Regions from separate parts of the Enterococcus infantis genome, predicted to be linked through region 2. Evidence: riboswitches for the same ligand, from Rfam matches in the RefSeq annotation. Region 2 holds a riboswitch; each other region holds the start of a gene.
What was found. Region 2 has a riboswitch for thiamine pyrophosphate ahead of thiT (energy-coupled thiamine transporter ThiT). Riboswitches for the same ligand answer to the same signal wherever they lie in the genome.
Positions count from the first base shown of each region.

Region 1: linked by a shared signal. The riboswitch ahead of tenA (thiaminase II) and the one ahead of thiT (energy-coupled thiamine transporter ThiT) in region 2 are both predicted to bind thiamine pyrophosphate.
Region 3: linked by a shared signal. The riboswitch ahead of thiD (bifunctional hydroxymethylpyrimidine kinase/phosphomethylpyrimidine kinase) and the one ahead of thiT (energy-coupled thiamine transporter ThiT) in region 2 are both predicted to bind thiamine pyrophosphate.

Region 1 is NZ_JBMHFB010000012.1:199-5,263, forward strand. It holds tRNA gene ACOMA8_RS13125 (tRNA-Val) at 1-15, shown strand, start outside; tRNA gene ACOMA8_RS13130 (tRNA-Lys) at 19-91, shown strand; tRNA gene ACOMA8_RS13135 (tRNA-Leu) at 102-185, shown strand; tRNA gene ACOMA8_RS13140 (tRNA-Thr) at 187-259, shown strand; tRNA gene ACOMA8_RS13145 (tRNA-Gly) at 270-341, shown strand; tRNA gene ACOMA8_RS13150 (tRNA-Leu) at 369-454, shown strand; tRNA gene ACOMA8_RS13155 (tRNA-Arg) at 469-542, shown strand; tRNA gene ACOMA8_RS13160 (tRNA-Pro) at 571-644, shown strand; gene ACOMA8_RS13165 (YccF domain-containing protein) at 852-1,217, opposite strand; TPP riboswitch at 1,901-1,990, shown strand; gene tenA (thiaminase II) at 2,332-3,024, shown strand; gene thiW (energy coupling factor transporter S component ThiW) at 3,094-3,624, shown strand; gene thiM (hydroxyethylthiazole kinase) at 3,611-4,456, shown strand; gene thiE (thiamine phosphate synthase) at 4,453-5,065, shown strand, end outside.
Region 2 is NZ_JBMHFB010000003.1:139,458-145,615, forward strand. It holds gene glmU (bifunctional UDP-N-acetylglucosamine diphosphorylase/glucosamine-1-phosphate N-acetyltransferase GlmU) at 1-1,330, shown strand, start outside; gene ACOMA8_RS04690 (ribose-phosphate diphosphokinase) at 1,946-2,917, shown strand; gene ACOMA8_RS04695 (iron-sulfur cluster repair di-iron protein, ric) at 3,098-3,385, shown strand; TPP riboswitch at 3,489-3,590, shown strand; gene thiT (energy-coupled thiamine transporter ThiT) at 3,654-4,238, shown strand; gene ACOMA8_RS04705 (hypothetical protein) at 4,302-5,075, opposite strand; gene ACOMA8_RS04710 (class A sortase) at 5,363-6,085, shown strand.
Region 3 is NZ_JBMHFB010000010.1:61,210-67,367, reverse strand. It holds gene rho (transcription termination factor Rho) at 1-359, opposite strand, end outside; gene ACOMA8_RS12345 (UDP-N-acetylglucosamine 1-carboxyvinyltransferase) at 399-1,670, opposite strand; gene thiD (bifunctional hydroxymethylpyrimidine kinase/phosphomethylpyrimidine kinase) at 1,955-2,746, opposite strand; TPP riboswitch at 2,903-3,001, opposite strand; gene ACOMA8_RS12335 (YxeA family protein) at 3,196-3,573, shown strand; gene ACOMA8_RS12330 (class II fructose-bisphosphate aldolase) at 3,733-4,602, opposite strand; gene folB (dihydroneopterin aldolase) at 4,978-5,346, shown strand; gene folK (2-amino-4-hydroxy-6-hydroxymethyldihydropteridine diphosphokinase) at 5,343-5,828, shown strand; gene folE (GTP cyclohydrolase I FolE) at 5,831-6,158, shown strand, end outside.

The DNA.
Region 1 (5,065 bases), on a different contig from region 2:
TCCCGTTAACCCCCATACGAGCCGTTAGCTCAGTTGGTAGAGCATCTGACTTTTAATCAGAGGGTCACAGGTTCGAGCCCTGTACGGCTCATTACAGCGTTGCGGGTGTGGCGGAATTGGCAGACGCACTAGATTTAGGATCTAGCGCCTACGGCGTGGGGGTTCAAGTCCCTTCACCCGCACCAAGCCGGCTTAGCTCAGTTGGTAGAGCATCTGATTTGTAATCAGAGGGTCGAGGGTTCAAATCCTTTAGCCGGCATTGCGTTGATGCGGAAATAGCTCAGTGGTAGAGCACCACCTTGCCAAGGTGGGGGTCGCGGGTTCGAACCCCGTTTTCCGCTTTTTTTAATGCCTAATGCCTCGTTAACGCCGGGGTGGCGGAACTGGCAGACGCACAGGACTTAAAATCCTGCGGTGAGTGATCACCGTACCGGTTCGATTCCGGTCCTCGGCATTAGATTTTATTATGCGCCCATAGCTCAACTGGATAGAGTGTTTGACTACGGATCAAAAGGTTAGGGGTTCGACTCCTCTTGGGCGCGTAGTTTTTTTATTATTTTAATTTAATACCGGGAAGTAGCTCAGCTTGGTAGAGCACTTGGTTTGGGACCAAGGGGTCGCAGGTTCGAATCCTGTCTTCCCGATCAAAGAAGACTGTTATAGTCTTCTTTTTTTGCCAATTTAAGCAGAGTAGTGAATTACGCTGACTTAGTTTGATGAAATCAAGGTTAGTTAGTATTTGAAATTTTTTTATCAATGACAAGCCGACGATCTTCCAATGATTTTTAAGGGAAGGTAGTCGGCTTTTAGGGTCTCATGATGATTCAATATTGTCACAGTTCCCTCATAGGTCAACGTGTTATGATTTGGGCACCAAAGGGCATTAAAGCCAACTTGGCCATTTTCAGAGATTGTTTGGCAAAGGGAATGCCGATAATCGTGAGGGTCAGTAGCAACGCACTAATCAGATGAGAAATTGCCAGCGGGATACCAGAAACAATCAGCCAAATGATATTCAATAACAAACTTGCACCATTTCCTCCATAGACGACTTCCTTACCAAAGGGAGCAAGGCCCAGACCTGCAAATTTGAAGCATTGCATTCCAATAGGGATTCCGATGATTGTTATGCTCCATAGACAGCCAGCTAAAAACCAACTGACAGCATTGATCAATCCGCCGAAAAGCATCCAAATTAGGTTTCCAAGACAACTCATAGATTTTTCCTTTCTTGTCGCAAGATACTTTTAGTATAACAGCTTTTTCAGATTGGCAGCAAAAGAACTGGGATGAATTTTGAATAAAAAAGGATCAGCTAATAACTAAAAACTACTTTTTTAATTGAGAATAGTTCTCAGCGGCTAATTTTTGTGTTATACTAAATCTAACGAGCGGTTCATTACTCCCCAAGTATAAACCTCGTGTGATTGATCTGTCTTTTTTTTGAATATTGGTTGAGAATAATTCTCAATCTGTATCAGTGCTGTCGATTCCCCTCGACAGCACTGTTTTTATAAGTTCAACTGGGCGTACTCTGCCCAAGTTGAACTATACTAGCCGACCTAAGGGAGGGTAGTTTCGAATTTAGAAGCTGGGCGTACTCTGCCCAAGTTGGACTATACTAGCTGACCCAAGGGAGGGTAGTTTCGAATTTAGAAACTAGGCGGATTCTGCCTAAGTTGAACTATACCAGCTGACTACAGGATGTCAGAAGTAATAAACGCTAGCTGAATTGGCTGATTACTATGCTTCTGTTATGCAGCTGACGCAGTCCTGCAAGGAGAATTTAGAAGTGAAGTTCTGCTCCCTAACGGCATTTCAAAAAAATACATATGGTAAAAATCTGGAAAAGGCATGGCCGCGTTTTGAAATATGTGCTACACTGTGGTCACATTCGAATAAGAAACATTTGGGGTGCTATAGAGCTGAGATTATACCCATTGAACCTGAAGCAGTTAGCACTGACGCAGGGAAATGTGCGGATCACAAAATTTTTGCCGTTTTCAGCACCCCATCGGAATTTTTCTGATGGGGTGCTTTGCTGTTTTTTAGCAAACGGTAAAAGTGTAAACACGTGTTGTCTTTTGAAAACGCGTGTTGTTCATCTGGCTGATTCTTGATTATAATTGGTGTTTTCCAGTCTGGCTATTGCCATTTTTTAAGGTAGGATCTGCTTCTTTTCCTAGGCCCCCTTCTTTGTTTCTTGATTTGAAACGCAGTCGGGGGCTTTTTGCTGTTCTTTTGGAGATAAGGCAGGGCAGTTTCCCGACTGCATAGAAGTAGCAGAGTATGACGGTGAATACGGATAACAAGGAGCGTGAAGTTAAAATGATGACATTTACACAAAAAGCACGGGCATATGCTGATCCTTATTGGGAGGGAAGCTTTGAGCATCCTTTTATTTTGGAATTAGCCAAAGGGACACTGGCACCGGAAATTTTCCGCTATTATCTTTTGCAGGATCGGTATTATTTGGAGCATTTCAGTAAGCTTTACCGATTGATTGGGGAAGCGGCTGAAGATAGCGAAGTGAGAGAATTGATGCTCGTAAACAGCCAGCATTTGGCTGAAGGGGAAATGGCAATTCGGGAAGCGTTTTTCAAGGAGCTGGGGATCACTGAAGAAGAAGTCGCTGCGACACCCGTAGCACCTGCTGCCTATAACTATGTCTCTCATATGTATCGACAACTGGCAGCAGGAACGCCGAATACCGCTTTTGCAGGGATGTTGCCTTGTCCATGGTTGTATCAAGAAATCGGTGAGCGCCTGATTGTGATGGGGTCGCCAAATCCGTTGTATCAGCGTTGGATTGCAACCTATGCCGGGGAGGAGGGGCGGGCAGCAGTAGCCAACGAACGGCGGATCTTGGACCGTTTATACGCAGCGGCACCCTCTGACGAACAGGAACAGATGTTGACAGCTTTCTATATTTCCAGCCAGATGGAATATCTGTTTTGGGAGATGGCGATGACTCTTGAAAGCTGGCCTCAGGGAGCAGCAATCGGTGCCATTGAACTGGCGTGAATGCTGTCAGTCAAGCCAAGCAAATTGATTGAGCTTATTATCAGAGAGCTGATGGAAAAGGAGTAGAAAATGACACAAGCAAATAAGATTCAAAAAATCACACTTTTGGCGCTGATGATTGCATTGGATGTGGTCTTGTCGCCAATTATGCGTATCGAAGGGATGGCACCTATGTCCAGTGTAATCAATATCATTGCTGGGGTGCTGCTAGGGCCTTTTTATGCTACGGTAATGGCAGCAATCTGTGGAGTTATCCGCATGACGATGTTGGGGATTCCACCATTGGCATTGACTGGTGCTGTCTTTGGCGCGTTTTTCGCCGGCTGGGGCTATCGGCTGACTGGTGGCCGGATCTGGGGTTCGATGATTGGCGAGGTTATCGGTACCGGTATCATCGGTTCGATTCTCTCTTACCCAGTCATGGTTTGGTTTACCGGCAGTGACCAGGGACTTTATTGGTTTATTTATACTCCTCGCTTTATTGGAGCAACCATCATCGGTTCAGCAATCGCCTTCTTCGTCTTATTTAAACTTAAAGAGACCCGCGTCTTTAAAAGAGTGCAAGCCCTTTTTTTGGTGAGTAATCATGAGTGGGCTTGAAAAAGCGCTGTTGCGGGATGTCGCAGCAGCTTGGCCAATAAAAAATTCGCCTCTCATCCAATGCATTACCAATGAAATCACCTGTGAATCAATGGCAAATGCTTTGTTGTATGTGGATGCCAAACCGGTGATGGCAGATGATATTCGGGAATTTGACGAGTTTTTTGCGCAAAACGATGGACTGTTGCTGAATTTGGGGCATATCACGGATGGCAAAGAACAAGCCTTACAGGCAGCGGCTCGTTATGGGAAAGCCACCGAAACACCAATCGTTGTCGATTTAGTTGGTGTGGCAGCTACACAACTACGGTATGATTTGGCGTGGCAGTTGTGGGAATCTGAGCCGCAAGTTATTAAAGGTAATTTGTCGGAAATGCGCCGTTTTTGTGGCTTGGCTAGTCGGGCCCGAGGTGTTGACGGTAGTATCGAGGATCAGGAAGTAGCGGCGTTACGGGAATTGGCGGCTGCTATGCAAAAAGTCTGTCAGCGTCGTCCATTGATATTGTTGGCCACTGGACCGGTAGATTTGGTTGTGACTGAAAAACGCCGATTGCAGCTGACTAATGGGGTAGTCCAGTTGGACCGCTTCACAGGGACTGGTGATATTGTCGGCAGCTTGATTGCGGCTTTATTGGGGGCAGGAAATGCACCGTTAGTCGCAACTGTTGCAGCAGTTAGTTATTTCAATTTATGCGGAGAAGCAGCGGCCCAAGTGACAGTAGCAAAGGGGTTAGGATTGGCTGCTTTTCGCCAAGAAACGCTAGATCGCTTGTCGTTGCTCATGTCAGATGAGCAATGGTGGCACGACATTCGCGGAGAGGAGCTTACATGATGGATTATCGCTTATATCTGGTAACAGGACGTTATGATTATTCCGACGAAAAATTTTTGAACATAATTAAAGAGGCCTGTCTAAATGGGGTGACTGTTGTTCAACTGCGGGAAAAAGAAGTTAGCACGCGGCGGTTTTACCAGTTGGCACTGGCGGTTAAAACCATCTGTGATCGTTACGAGGTCCCTTTGATTATCAATGATCGGCTGGATGTCTGTTTAGCAGTGGATGCGGCGGGACTTCATATCGGTGATGACGAATTACCGGTGGCCCTTTGCCGGCAATTGCTGGGGCCAGGAAAAATTTTGGGTGTTTCTGCCAAGACAGTAGACCGGGCACAAGAAGCCCAAAAAGAAGGCGCCGATTATTTGGGGGTGGGTGCGATTTATCCGACGACCACGAAAGTCGTAACCAAGCCGACATCTATGGAAGACCTACAGGACATCCTGCAAAAAACTACCCTCCCAGTAGTCGCTATTGGTGGTATCAACGAAGAACGGATCGCCGACTTTACTCAGGTGCCGATTAGCGGAATCTGTATGGTCTCCGAAATCATGCAAGCTGTGGATGTCCCAAGCAAAGTTCGCTGCCTTCGAGAGAAGATAGACC
Region 2 (6,158 bases):
CATGAAATCAAAATTATACAAGGTGCTTCATCCTGTTTGTGGCAAGCCCATGGTGGAGCATATCATCAATCGGGTGGAAGAGACGGAGCCTACTGAAATCATTACAATCGTCGGTCACGGTGCCGATAAGGTGAAAGAGCAGTTGGGAGATCGGACGGAGTATGCACTGCAGGCGGAGCAATTAGGGACAGGTCATGCAGTTTTACAGGCAGAGTCATTTTTGAAAGGTAAAAAGGGGACGACGTTGGTAATCTCTGGAGATACGCCGCTGTTGACTTCAACGACCTTGCAAAACCTATTTGAATATCATCAAGGGAAAAATGCCAGTGCGACAATCTTGACTGCTAAAGCTGATGATCCCACTGGCTATGGCCGAATTTTGCGAGACCATGTTGGGATTGTAGAGAAGATTGTGGAACAAAAAGATGCAACGATAGAAGAAGCCCGCATTCAAGAGATCAATACCGGTACGTATTGCTTTGACAATGAGCTGTTGTTTGATGCTCTGGGTAAGTTGGATACTGACAATGCTCAAGGAGAATATTACCTGACAGATATCATCGAGATTCTCAAAAATGAAGGGAAAAATGTCGCTGCTTACATGACCGAAGACTTCGATGAATCGCTGGGGGTCAACGACCGGGTGGCATTGGCCAAAGCAAACGAAATTATGAGAGGGCGCATCAATCATCAACATATGGTTAATGGTGTCAGCTTTATTGATCCAAAAGCGACCTATGTGGATGACGGCGTACAAATCGGTGCTGAAACAGTCATTGAACCGGGTGTTTATCTGAAAGGGGCAACGGTGATTGGCGAAAACTGTCTGATTACTGCCAATTCTCAACTCGTGGATTCTGTGATAGAAGACGATGTTGTTATTAAATCTTCGGTCATTGAAGAGAGTATCGTGCATAGCGGTGCGGATGTCGGTCCTTATGCTCACCTGCGCCCGCAAGCTGAGATTGGCCCGAAAGCCCATATTGGCAACTTTGTGGAAGTCAAAAAAGCGGTGATCGGTGAAGGTTCCAAAGTTGGTCATCTGACCTATGTCGGGGATGCGACGCTGGGTAAAGATATCAATGTTGGCTGTGGAGTCGTCTTTGTCAATTACGACGGCAAAAACAAGCACCACACCACCGTGGGCGACCACAGTTTTGTGGGTTCAAATGCCAACTTGATTGCTCCGGTAACGATTGCGGCCAATACCGTGATTGCGGCTGGTTCAACGATTAACAAAGATGTTCCGGAAGGCGCGATGGGAATCGCCCGCGCTCGTCAGGAAAATAAAGCAGATTTTGCTAAGAACTTTCCTTTCTTTCAAGGCTAGTTTTTAAAAACTTACTGACAGGGACGAAAGATAAAAATGTAAGTGTTAAAAAACTGAAGGTGCCCAATCGTAGCACTGGCGGCTCACAGATTTTGTTTTGATCTGCGAGCTTGCTGTGCAGGATAGGGACCTTCAGTTTTTTTGCCGATCATCGAATCAAACTCCGCTTTGTGAAGCCGATCTTTTTTGCGACTGTCAGGAGGGCTTTGTTGAAGTCTTACAGATAGCCGCCGCTTTGGAGAAGAACTGTTGTGACGGGTTCTTTTGTGAAACGTTATCGTATCTGTTCTGGGAAGCGGGCAAAATTGGCGGTCTGGATTTCTTCTAAGCTGTTTCACAGAGTGCACGAAAACACTTGATTTATTTCATGAAAATGACTACTATTTACTAGGAAGCAACACGGATTTTGACAAGTCTTTTTCGGCTGTGACCAACTGCTGATCCCCGAATCTGTCCGCCAATCAGAGGGCTCGCTTCTGTTTTCTTCATTTATTTGCGGAATTTCCAAGAAAACAGACGTCTTGCAAAAAGTGTCCTGGGATTTGGTGGAGAGCGTTATTGGAGTCGAGTCCGATGTCACTGCCCCATCATGCAGGAAAGAAAGCGGAGGAAACCATGTCTAACCATTATTTTGATCCAAGATTGAAGATTTTTGCCTTGAATTCCAATCGTCCCCTTGCCGAAAAAATCGCAGAAGCTGTCGGTGTTGAGCTGGGAAAATGTTCTGTTAACCAATTTTCTGACGGCGAGATCCAAGTCAACATCGAAGAGAGTATTCGCGGGGCTCACGTCTATGTGATCCAATCCACATCTAGTCCGGTCAATGACAATCTGATGGAATTGCTGATTATGATCGATGCTTTGAAACGCGCCAGTGCGAAAACGATCAATGTGGTGATGCCTTATTATGGCTATGCTCGCCAAGACCGTAAAGCACGCTCTCGGGAACCAATCACAGCTAAATTGGTAGCCAACATGATTGAAAAAGCCGGAGCTAACCGGTTGGTGTGTCTGGACCTGCATGCGTCCCAGATCCAAGGATTCTTTGATATCCCAGTAGATCATTTGATGGGTGCACCATTGATTGCCAACTATTTCCTCGATAAAGGAATCCAAGGTGACGATGTTGTCGTGGTATCTCCTGACCATGGCGGGGTAACTCGTGCCCGTAAATTGGCAGAATTTTTGAAATCTCCAATCGCCATCATTGACAAACGCCGACCAAAAGCCAACGTGGCTGAAGTGATGAATATCATTGGACACGTTGAAGGCAAGACTTGTGTCCTGATTGATGACATGATTGATACAGCAGGGACCATTACTTTAGCAGCCAATGCCTTGAAACAAGCCGGTGCTAAAAGTGTGTATGCTTCTTGTACGCACCCGGTATTGTCCGGCCCAGCAATGCAGCGGATTCAAGACTCCGCCATCGAACGCTGCGTAGTGACCGACTCTATCAATCTGCCGGAAGACCGCAAGATCGACAAGATTGATGAAATTTCCGTGGGTGCCTTGATGGGTGAAGCAATCAAACGGATTCATGAAAACAAACCGGTCAGCCCTTTGTTTGAAACCAATATGAAATAAGTTTACGCATAAAAAACCGTCACCTCTGAAAAGTCTGGTGGCGGTTTTTTTCGCAAATAGAGAAGTTGACAAGCGGTCAAAAAATCTTTTGTTGCGCCGTACTTCTTGATGGCTATCAATTTTTTTTCGGCTGATTTTCGATACACTCGTGTTGAAAAAATCACTCGAGGAGGAAGTAAGATGACAAAGGTACAAGATTTTTTGGAAGACCACAAAGAGGAGCTGACAAGTTATACAACAGCTATTACCAGAGCCCATGGTGCCCACCATCCAGAAGTTTTTGAGGTTAAAAAGCTGTACGATGAATTGGAAGTGCTGAGAAAGTCTAGTGAGCCGGCAGCTTTGCAACCAATTTTTGAAAAATTACGGCAAGTAACCAAAAACTACGAAATACCAGCAGATGTTTGCCCAACATTTAAGGCGACGTATGACTGGTTGGCCCAAGCCGACTACTTGTCACAGGAGTGAGCACTCAATGTTAGGTTGTGCCACCTGAAAAAAAGACCAAACTCTTTTCTTTTTTTTAAAATGTGCTATGATGAAGCCGTACCAAAATAACTGGATATAGAACACGATCACAAAGGGGAGCCGTTAGCGGCTGAGAATGAGTGAACTCTAAACCCTCTGTACCTGTCTCGATAATGCGAGCGTAGGAATTGTGACGAGTTGGAAGTAGATATTACTTCTCCTTTGTAGATTGTGACTGTTCTGTAATCTATGAAGGAGAGGTTTTTTTATGAACAAAAATTTGCGTGTGTGGGTGGAAGGAACGATTATCGCAGCGATGGCTATGGTGTTGTCGTTTATTCCCCTCGATTTCGGGCCCAGCTTGAGTATCTCGTTGGGGCAAATCCCAATCACCGTCTATGCCTTGAGACGGGGCTGGAAGCCGGGGCTTTTTGCAGCAGCAATCTGGGGACTGCTGCATTTTCCGGTAGGGAAGGTCTATTATTTGGCAGTCAGTCAAGTGTTGATCGAGTATCCGATTGCTTTTGCTTTTGCCGGGTTTGCCGGAGTGACAGCAGTCAAGTTGCATCAGGCTATCCAAGCGGGAAATGACAAGCAGGCGCGGATTGCAGTAATTCAAGGCACATTTGCCGGCGCGGCAGCTCGCTACTTCTGGCATTTTGTTGCGGGCGTGATGTTCTGGGGTGCTTATGCCCAGTGGGGGATGTCACCAGTCCTTTATTCGTTGGTGATGAATGGCGCAAGCGGATTGTTAACAGCTGCAGCCACGATGGTAGCTGTATTATTGATTTACCAAATGGCGCCACAACTGTTTCTGCCCAAAGATGCCCGGCTGCAGCAACCGGTAAAATAATCAAGGCGACCTACAACTGAATAAAATAAAAAAATGTTTTCTCGCGTCAAGAGAAAACATTTTTTATTTCGACAAAAACAGGAAATCTTTGTCTTCGTATGCCACCAGCCACTGCCGTTTTTCTTGACTGTAGATCAAGTAGGCCACTAGCAACTCGTCTTTACCTAAAGGATTTTCCTTGCGCAAACCACCGTCTTCCACGAGATAGATGGGAATCTTGTAGTCCCGACCTTCCAAGCGGGAAGATTGAAAGCAGAAAATCACACCCTCTTGAAAAAGAGGTTTCAATTCTCGCAAAAGGGTGACGTCCAGTTTGTCTACCGGAGTTGATTTGCGGAAAAAAGACTTGCGATCGTTGATTTTTTCCAGCACTAGGCGCGTCAATTTGTCAGCTAAGATTCGATAATATTCATCCAAGTAACGATAATAGACACGAGAAAGGTCATCCTTCAGATCAAAATAAACGAAATTGTTTTGCAGTTTGTAAAAAAATGGCGAGTGCAGATGGGTCTTCGTGTGACCGAAGTACAACAATTCACTGATTTCCAACGGAGTCAGTTCCTTAATCATGGCACTGTCGTTGAAGTCAATCCATTTGATGTCTTCGCTGATGCGGTTACGGGCGATCTCGTCAAAATATTGTTTGACGGATTCATTGCCGCGTAAAACTTTCATACCGGTGTGAGCTTCAAACTCGCCATAGTCGGAGGATGGGTCCAAAAGCAATAGATTTTTGGGTTGGTGAACGATGCCATGGTAGAACTCCACAGGACTGATTCCCCGTGACAAAGCAGCGTTGCTGGTAGTATCAATATGTACATAGACCATTTTTGCCATGGCAGAACCCCCCTCTTTTCCCCGATACTACTATCATACAACAAAGCCTGATTTTATGGTGTTTCGTTTACTTTAAAGTTTTATTACAGAACGTGCCGATTTTTGTGATTTGCTGCCACCATTTGTAATGAATAATGAAATTTTCACATTATTTTATCAAGTGTGCCCTCCTTTTTCAAGCAAGCGGTGGCGGACACATTGGCCACTTTGACCAAAATTGATGATTAACCCAACTGGACCAATCTGTGGTAAAATCAATTTAGAAAATGAAGATGGGGACGAGGCTGATGGCAACGAAGAAAAAAAAGCACCGGGTTCGCAATGGACTTATTAATCTGTTCTTGCTGCTGTTGTTGGTGGCGGGCTTGGTTTTGGTGTTTAACAATCAGATTAAAAACTTTTTGATGGATCGCAACACTGAAAAATTTGCTGTCTCGAAGCTTTCAAGAGAAGAGATCGTAGCCAATGAAGAGAAGCCGGCTACCTTTGACTTTGATGCGGTGGTTCCGGCCAGTTCGGAGGCTGTTTTCAAAGCGCAATGGCAAAATCGTGAGTCGCCGGTCATCGGCGGAGTGGCATTGCCCGCTGTTGGAATTAATTTGCCAATTTTTAAAGGGTTATCCAATGAAGCGCTGCTGTGGGGAGCCGGGACCATGTTTGAAGAGCAGGTGATGGGGCAGGGAAATTATTCTTTGGCGAGTCATCGAGCGTATGATAAAGGGTATCTGTTTGAACCGTTGGATCAGACTAAGATTGGAGATCCGATTTATCTGACGGATCTGGAAAATATCTATACGTATAAGGCGACATTGAATATCAAAGTAGTGCCGACTGATACGCAATATATCGATGAGGTTCCGGGGAAAAAATTGATTACATTGATCACCTGTGACGCGATTGGCGGTAAAAATCGGATTGTCGTTCAAGGTGAGCTGCAGTCAGTAACGCCGATAAAAGAGGCTTCTACTGAACTCAAGTCCGCTTTTGGGATTGAAGCGAAACATTATTAAAACTGAAAAAATCGTCGCCAGTCTGCCGCAGTGATAGCTCGGATAGACTGACGGCGGTTTTCTGTATTTAACT
Region 3 (6,158 bases), on a different contig from region 2:
TCTACGTGCATCAATCCATAATAACGCTCGGATTCCTTAGGTGGCCGGGCTTTTCCGGCTACCTTGTCTCCATTGCGAAGACCAAAACGTCGAATTTGCGAAGAAGAAATATAGATATCTTCAGCACTGGGGCCATAGTTGATTGGCCGTAAAAAGCCATAACCTTCTTGCCCAATGATATCTAAGATTCCTTCCATGTAATAAAAGCCCTGTTTCTCAGCCTGTGCGCGGATAACTGCCAGGGACAATTCCTTTTTATTCATCTGACTGTAATAAGGAATCTTGAATTGCTTTGCGTAGTTGTAAATTTCCTTTAAGGTTTTGTTTTCCAACTCCGCCATTGTCAAATAATCAGCCATGGGCCACCTCGTCTTTTTTTGTCAGCTCTTCACCGTAAATCATTGGCATTCATCTAACTCGATCATTTCGATGTCTGCACCCAATGCTGTGAGTTTTTCGACGATATGGTCGTAGCCCCGCAGGATAAATTCTACATTTGTGATAGTCGTTTCACCATCCGCCATGAGCCCGGCGATTACCAAACAAGCTCCTGCCCGCAAATCGCTAGCCACGACTTCGGCTCCGTGGAGTTTTGTTGGACCATTGATAATCATCATGTTGCCTTCGATTTGTCCGTCTGCCCCCATGCGATTCAGTTCCGGAATATGGTTGATTCGTTTGGAATAAATCGTATCGATAACTTCTGAGGTACCACCGGCTTTGATTAAAAGTGGCGTGATGGGCTGTTGCAAATCGGTAGCAAATCCCGGATAAGGATAGGTTTTTACCACAACTGGTTTCAAATCCGTGGCTGTTCCAACTTCAATGGTATCTTCGGAAATCGACATCGGCACCCCTAACTCTTCCAGTTTGGCAATGTAGCTTTCCAAATGCTCATAAATGACGTTGTTTACTTTGATTCCTTCACCTACCGCAGCGGCTAAAGCCAGATAGGTACCGGCTTCGATGCGATCGGGAATAATCGCATGTCGACAGCCATGAAGTGCTTTTACGCCTTCAATTCTAATTTCATTGGTACCGGCACCGCGAATCTTCGCCCCCATGTTGTTTAAAAGGGTCGCTACGTCGATAATTTCTGGCTCCCGGGCAGCATTTTCGATAATCGTTCGGCCTTCTGCTTTGACCGCTGCCAGCATGATATTGATGGTGGCGCCGATGGATACCATATCCAAAAAGATTCGTTCCCCATGAAGGGTTTTGTCCTGCGTTCGCAGATACATTGCCCCGTGCTCGTTGGTCACTTGTGCACCGAGAGTCTCAAAGCCTTTAATATGCAAGTCAATAGGGCGAGGGCCTAAATAGCAGCCCCCCGGCAGACCGACAACTGCTTCGCCGAATTTCCCCAGCAATGCTCCCATAAAGTAATAAGACGCCCGCAAGCTGTTGATCTTACCACTCGGCATTGGGATTGACACGATGTCGGTGGGATCAATCATCAAGGTGTTGTCAGAAAAGTTTGTGCGCACTCCCATGATTTCCAGAATCTCAATTAAAGAATGGACGTCTTGAATATCCGGTACGCCTTCTAAAGTCACCGGCGAATCTGCCAAAATCGCAGCTGGGATCAGTGCCACGGCGCTGTTTTTTGCACCGCTGATGGTGACTTCGCCCTTCAATGGACGGCCACCGCGAATTTTTATTTTTTTCATCTATCGTCACCTTATATCACGTTTTTTTATTGGTATGTATTGACTACATTCACTTTCGATTTTAACACAGGCACTGTCATTTCTAAACAGTAAATCCCCTTGCTCGCTGCCGCAGCTCCTTCAAAAATTCACGAGCTAACTGCTTGTGGTGATCCTAAATGATAACTCTTTTTTTATTTAAATAACAACTGGTTTCCTTATAACTAAGTGTTTGGTACTCGCTAGCGGTCTTCGTTTCTAGCAAAACACCCGCCGAAAATCGACGGGTGTTAACTGAACTCGGTTTATTCTGCTGCAAAAAATTTCCAAAAGTGATTGGTAGGGCCATGTCCTTTTCCTAATGGCAACGAATAGCGGATTGCCTGTGTGATGTAGTCTTTTCCACTAGCTACGGCTTCTTTTATCTCCGCTCCCAACGCCAACTGGGCACAGATTGCTGAAGACAAGGTACACCCGGTACCATGAGTATTTTTCGTGTCGATCCGAGGAGAATTGAAACTATAGTAGCTTTTCCCATCAAATAAAATATCGGTGGCATCCCCTGCTGCATGCCCCCCTTTTACTAAAACCGCGGCACCGGTGCGTTGCTGAATCACAGCGGCGGCTTCTTTCATCTGTTCCAGTGATTCGATCTTCATCCCGGCAATATGCTCAGCTTCCGGGATATTTGGCGTGATCAACGTCGCCAAGGGCAGCACTTTTTCAATCAAGGTCTCGATGGCAGACAGAGCCATCAATGGCGCACCATTTTTCGCATACATTACCGGGTCCAATACAATATTTTGTGGCTGCCATTTTTCTAGGCTTTCTGCGACGGCTTTCATCGTCTCCACTCCTGACAACATGCCGATTTTGACGGCATCAGGAAAAATATCTTCACAGACGGCATCGATTTGCTGCTGAATGACTTCGGGAGTGATATCTTGTACGCTGATTACCCGCACCGTATTTTCTGCGACAACTGAGGTAATAGCAGACATCCCGAAAACACCGTGAGCCGAAAATGTCTTCAAGTCCGCTTGGATCCCTGCACCGCCGCTGCAATCAGAGCCGGCGATGGTCAATGCTGTTTTCATCATTTGCTTGTTCTCCTTTAGGTTTAGGCTGATTCTCACTGCTTTGGTAAATAAGCTGACGATTTTCTGACAATCACCTTGCAAAAAAGAAAGACACCTTCCCGCAATAGGAAGATGTCTGAATCCGCTGGGTCGGTAGCCGCTGAAAGCTACAAGACTGCGCTCGACGTTGCTCCCTACGCTGGTGTTAGCCAACAGGTTCAAAGGGTCAGGTTTTACCTTCTCAACGCCAAATGCGTCCCCCTGCAAACAGTGATTTGATTGCATCATAGCGCATCGAATCGCTATTGACAAGTTTATTCTTTTACCTAAGAGAGATAAAATGACGAAAGTGTAAGAGTAAACTGGTTCTCAAGGCCGATATCACACGATTTTCTCCTTGATAAGATAAGAACATCAAGTTGAGCTGCCCCTGGGCAAGCAACAAACAAACCAAAGGAGAATTAACTATGAAAAAATTGTTCATTACACTACTCGCAGGCGGCACATTAATTGGCGGTGCACTACTGGTGATTCCTCAGCTTACCAAGAACAGTGGTGGGGAAATCGCTGGCATCATTGACCGTTTCAATCCCCTGGTAGCAGAAGGTGAAGTCTATGTCAAAACCAAAAAAGCCGATGAAGTCAACGGCTACGGCACCGCTACTTATCGGCAAACTGCAGTGGACAAAGACGGTCAAACCAGAACCATCGAATTTTCCGGTATGAGCGAGCTAAAAGTGGGTCATTACCTGAAGTTGAAAAATAAAGGAGCTTACGTGGAGACTTATGAAGAGGTCTTTGAAGATGAAATCCCAGCGGCCGCCTTGGCGGTATTGAAGAAATAATCTTTTCCCCCCTCTGAGCTGATAGTAACAACCCACAGGCCACAATTTGTAAGAAGGCTTCCCGCTTGTTGGCCTTAGCAGCCGAAATGACTTTCTCAGAAAATAGAAAAAACCCCTGCCTCTATCAGAAGCAGGGATTTTTATCATGCAAATGTTAGATTATGCTTTGTTAGCTGAACCAAACCAGTCGATGTGTTCTTCAGCGTCTTTAATGATGGCAGCTTTACCAGGTGCCAACAATTTACGAGGGTCAAAGCCTTTACCTTCGCGGTCTTTGCCAGCTTCGATGTATTCACGAGTTGCTTTAGCAAATGACAATTGGAATTCAGTGTTTACGTTGACTTTAGAGATACCCATAGAGATTGCTTTTTGGATTTGTTCTTGAGGGATACCTGAGCCGCCGTGCAATACCAATGGTACTTCATGGCCAACAGCGTCAGCGATTTCTTGCAAGTGGTCAAATGCCAAACCTTGCCAGTTTTCAGGGTAAACACCGTGGATGTTACCGATACCACAAGCCAAAGAGTCAATCCCTGTAGCTACCATTTGTTTACATTCTTCAATGTCAGCCAATTCGCCAGCACCGATGATTCCGTCTTCTTCACCGCCGATAGAACCAACTTCACATTCTACTGCGATACCTTTTGCATGTGCTGCTGCAACAACTTCGCGAGCTTTTGCCAAGTTTTCTTCAAAAGGCAGATGAGAGCCGTCGAACATAACTGAAGTGTAGCCAACTTCGATACATTCCATAGCTGCATCGTAGTCACCATGGTCCAAATGGATAGCAACTGGAACTGTGATATTCATGGATTCAACCAAGTTTTCAATCATATTTTTGATAACTTTGTAGCCGCCCATGTATTTAGCAGCACCCATAGATGTTTGGATCAGAACTGGCGCTTTTTTAGCTTCTGCAGCTTCCAAAATAGCTTGTGTCCATTCCAAGTTGTTTGTGTTGTAACCGCCGATTGCATAGCCGCCTTTACGAGCTGCTTTCAGAAATTCTGCTGATGATACTACTGGCATGATAAAATTCCTCCTAAAATTGAGTACTTTATTTGTTAAGCCTTGACTTAACCAACGCTTATATTTTAGCAAACTTATCCGCTAAGCGCTAGTGTTACCGACTTTTTCTTAGCTGATTTACAATAAAATAGCGAAATTTTCCGGCTTTTTTCAGAAAACTAATGATTGTTAAAACAAAGAAAGCGGTCTGCCTGATAGAAAAAATAACTAAAGCAACTGTTTAAGCCCCGTAAATCTTTAAAAAAGCCGGAAACAGTCGACTTGCGGCTGCTTCTTGGTATAATAAGCCCAATGATAGTTTGCGGCCAATGGTCTAATGCAACACTTGGCTATTTGTGTCGCTTTCTATCCAAACTGTGATTGGAGGTTGTTTTGGTGGATTTGATCAAAATCAACAATCTGAAATTTTATACGAAAAATGGGGTCCTGCCTGAAGAACGGGTTTTGGGCCAACAACTAGAGGTCGATATCGAATTACGCCTTGATTTAGCCAAAGCTGGTAAAAGCGATGACGTTGCTGATACGGTGAGTTATGCGGAGGTAAATGAAAAAATCAGCCAAACGATCACTACTCGCTCCTTCAACTTGATTGAGGCTGTCGCTTCTGCTCTTTTAGATGACATCGAAGCCGATTTTTCTCAGCAGTTGGCTAGTGCCTTGGTACGGGTGCGTAAATACGGGGTACCAATGCCCGGCACCTTTGACAATGTTGAGGTGCAGCTGGAAAGAAGGTTCCCCAAATGATTGGCTATTTGGCTCTGGGCTCCAATATGGGTGATTCCTTGAAAAACCTAACTGCCGCCCGCGACCAATTGGATCAGTTAGAGGGAGTCACTGTTTTACAGTCCTCCAAGCTATACGAAACTGATCCCTATGGTCCAGTGGCTCAAGATGATTTTTTAAATGCGGTGCTTCAAATCGAGTGCCAGCTCCCTGCGGAAATGTTATTAGCAGAGATTCATCGTATCGAAGCCGCATTGGGGCGAACTCGAGAAATTCACTGGGGGCCTCGTACGGTAGATATTGATATTCTTTTACTGGGAGATCTTGTGATGGATACACCACAATTGACGATTCCTCACAAAGAGCTGACCAAGCGTTCTTTTGTGTTGGTTCCCCTACAAGATATCTACCCCGATGAAAACTTACTGGGGCGCCCGCTAACCGAGTGGATCACCGCTTCCGGAAATCGCTCAGAAGTACGAAAAAGTGAAAAGGTGTGGTAAGGATGGAAGAACAAGCAATTATTGAAAAAGCCGTCACGGAAATACTGACAGCTGTCGGAGAAGATCCCCAACGGTCCGGTTTAAAAGAAACCCCGGCACGAGTTGCTCGCATGTATGCAGAAGTGTTCAGTGGACTGAACAACGAGTTTGATGACTATAAATTATTTGACTCTGAAAGTGCTGGCGAAATGGTCGTAGTTAAGGATATTCTCTTTTATTCGATGTGTGAGCATCACCTACTACCCTTTTTTGGCCACGTCCACATCGCCTATATTCCATCAGAAAATAAAGTGATTGGTCTTTCAAAACTGCCGCGCTTGGTGGAACATT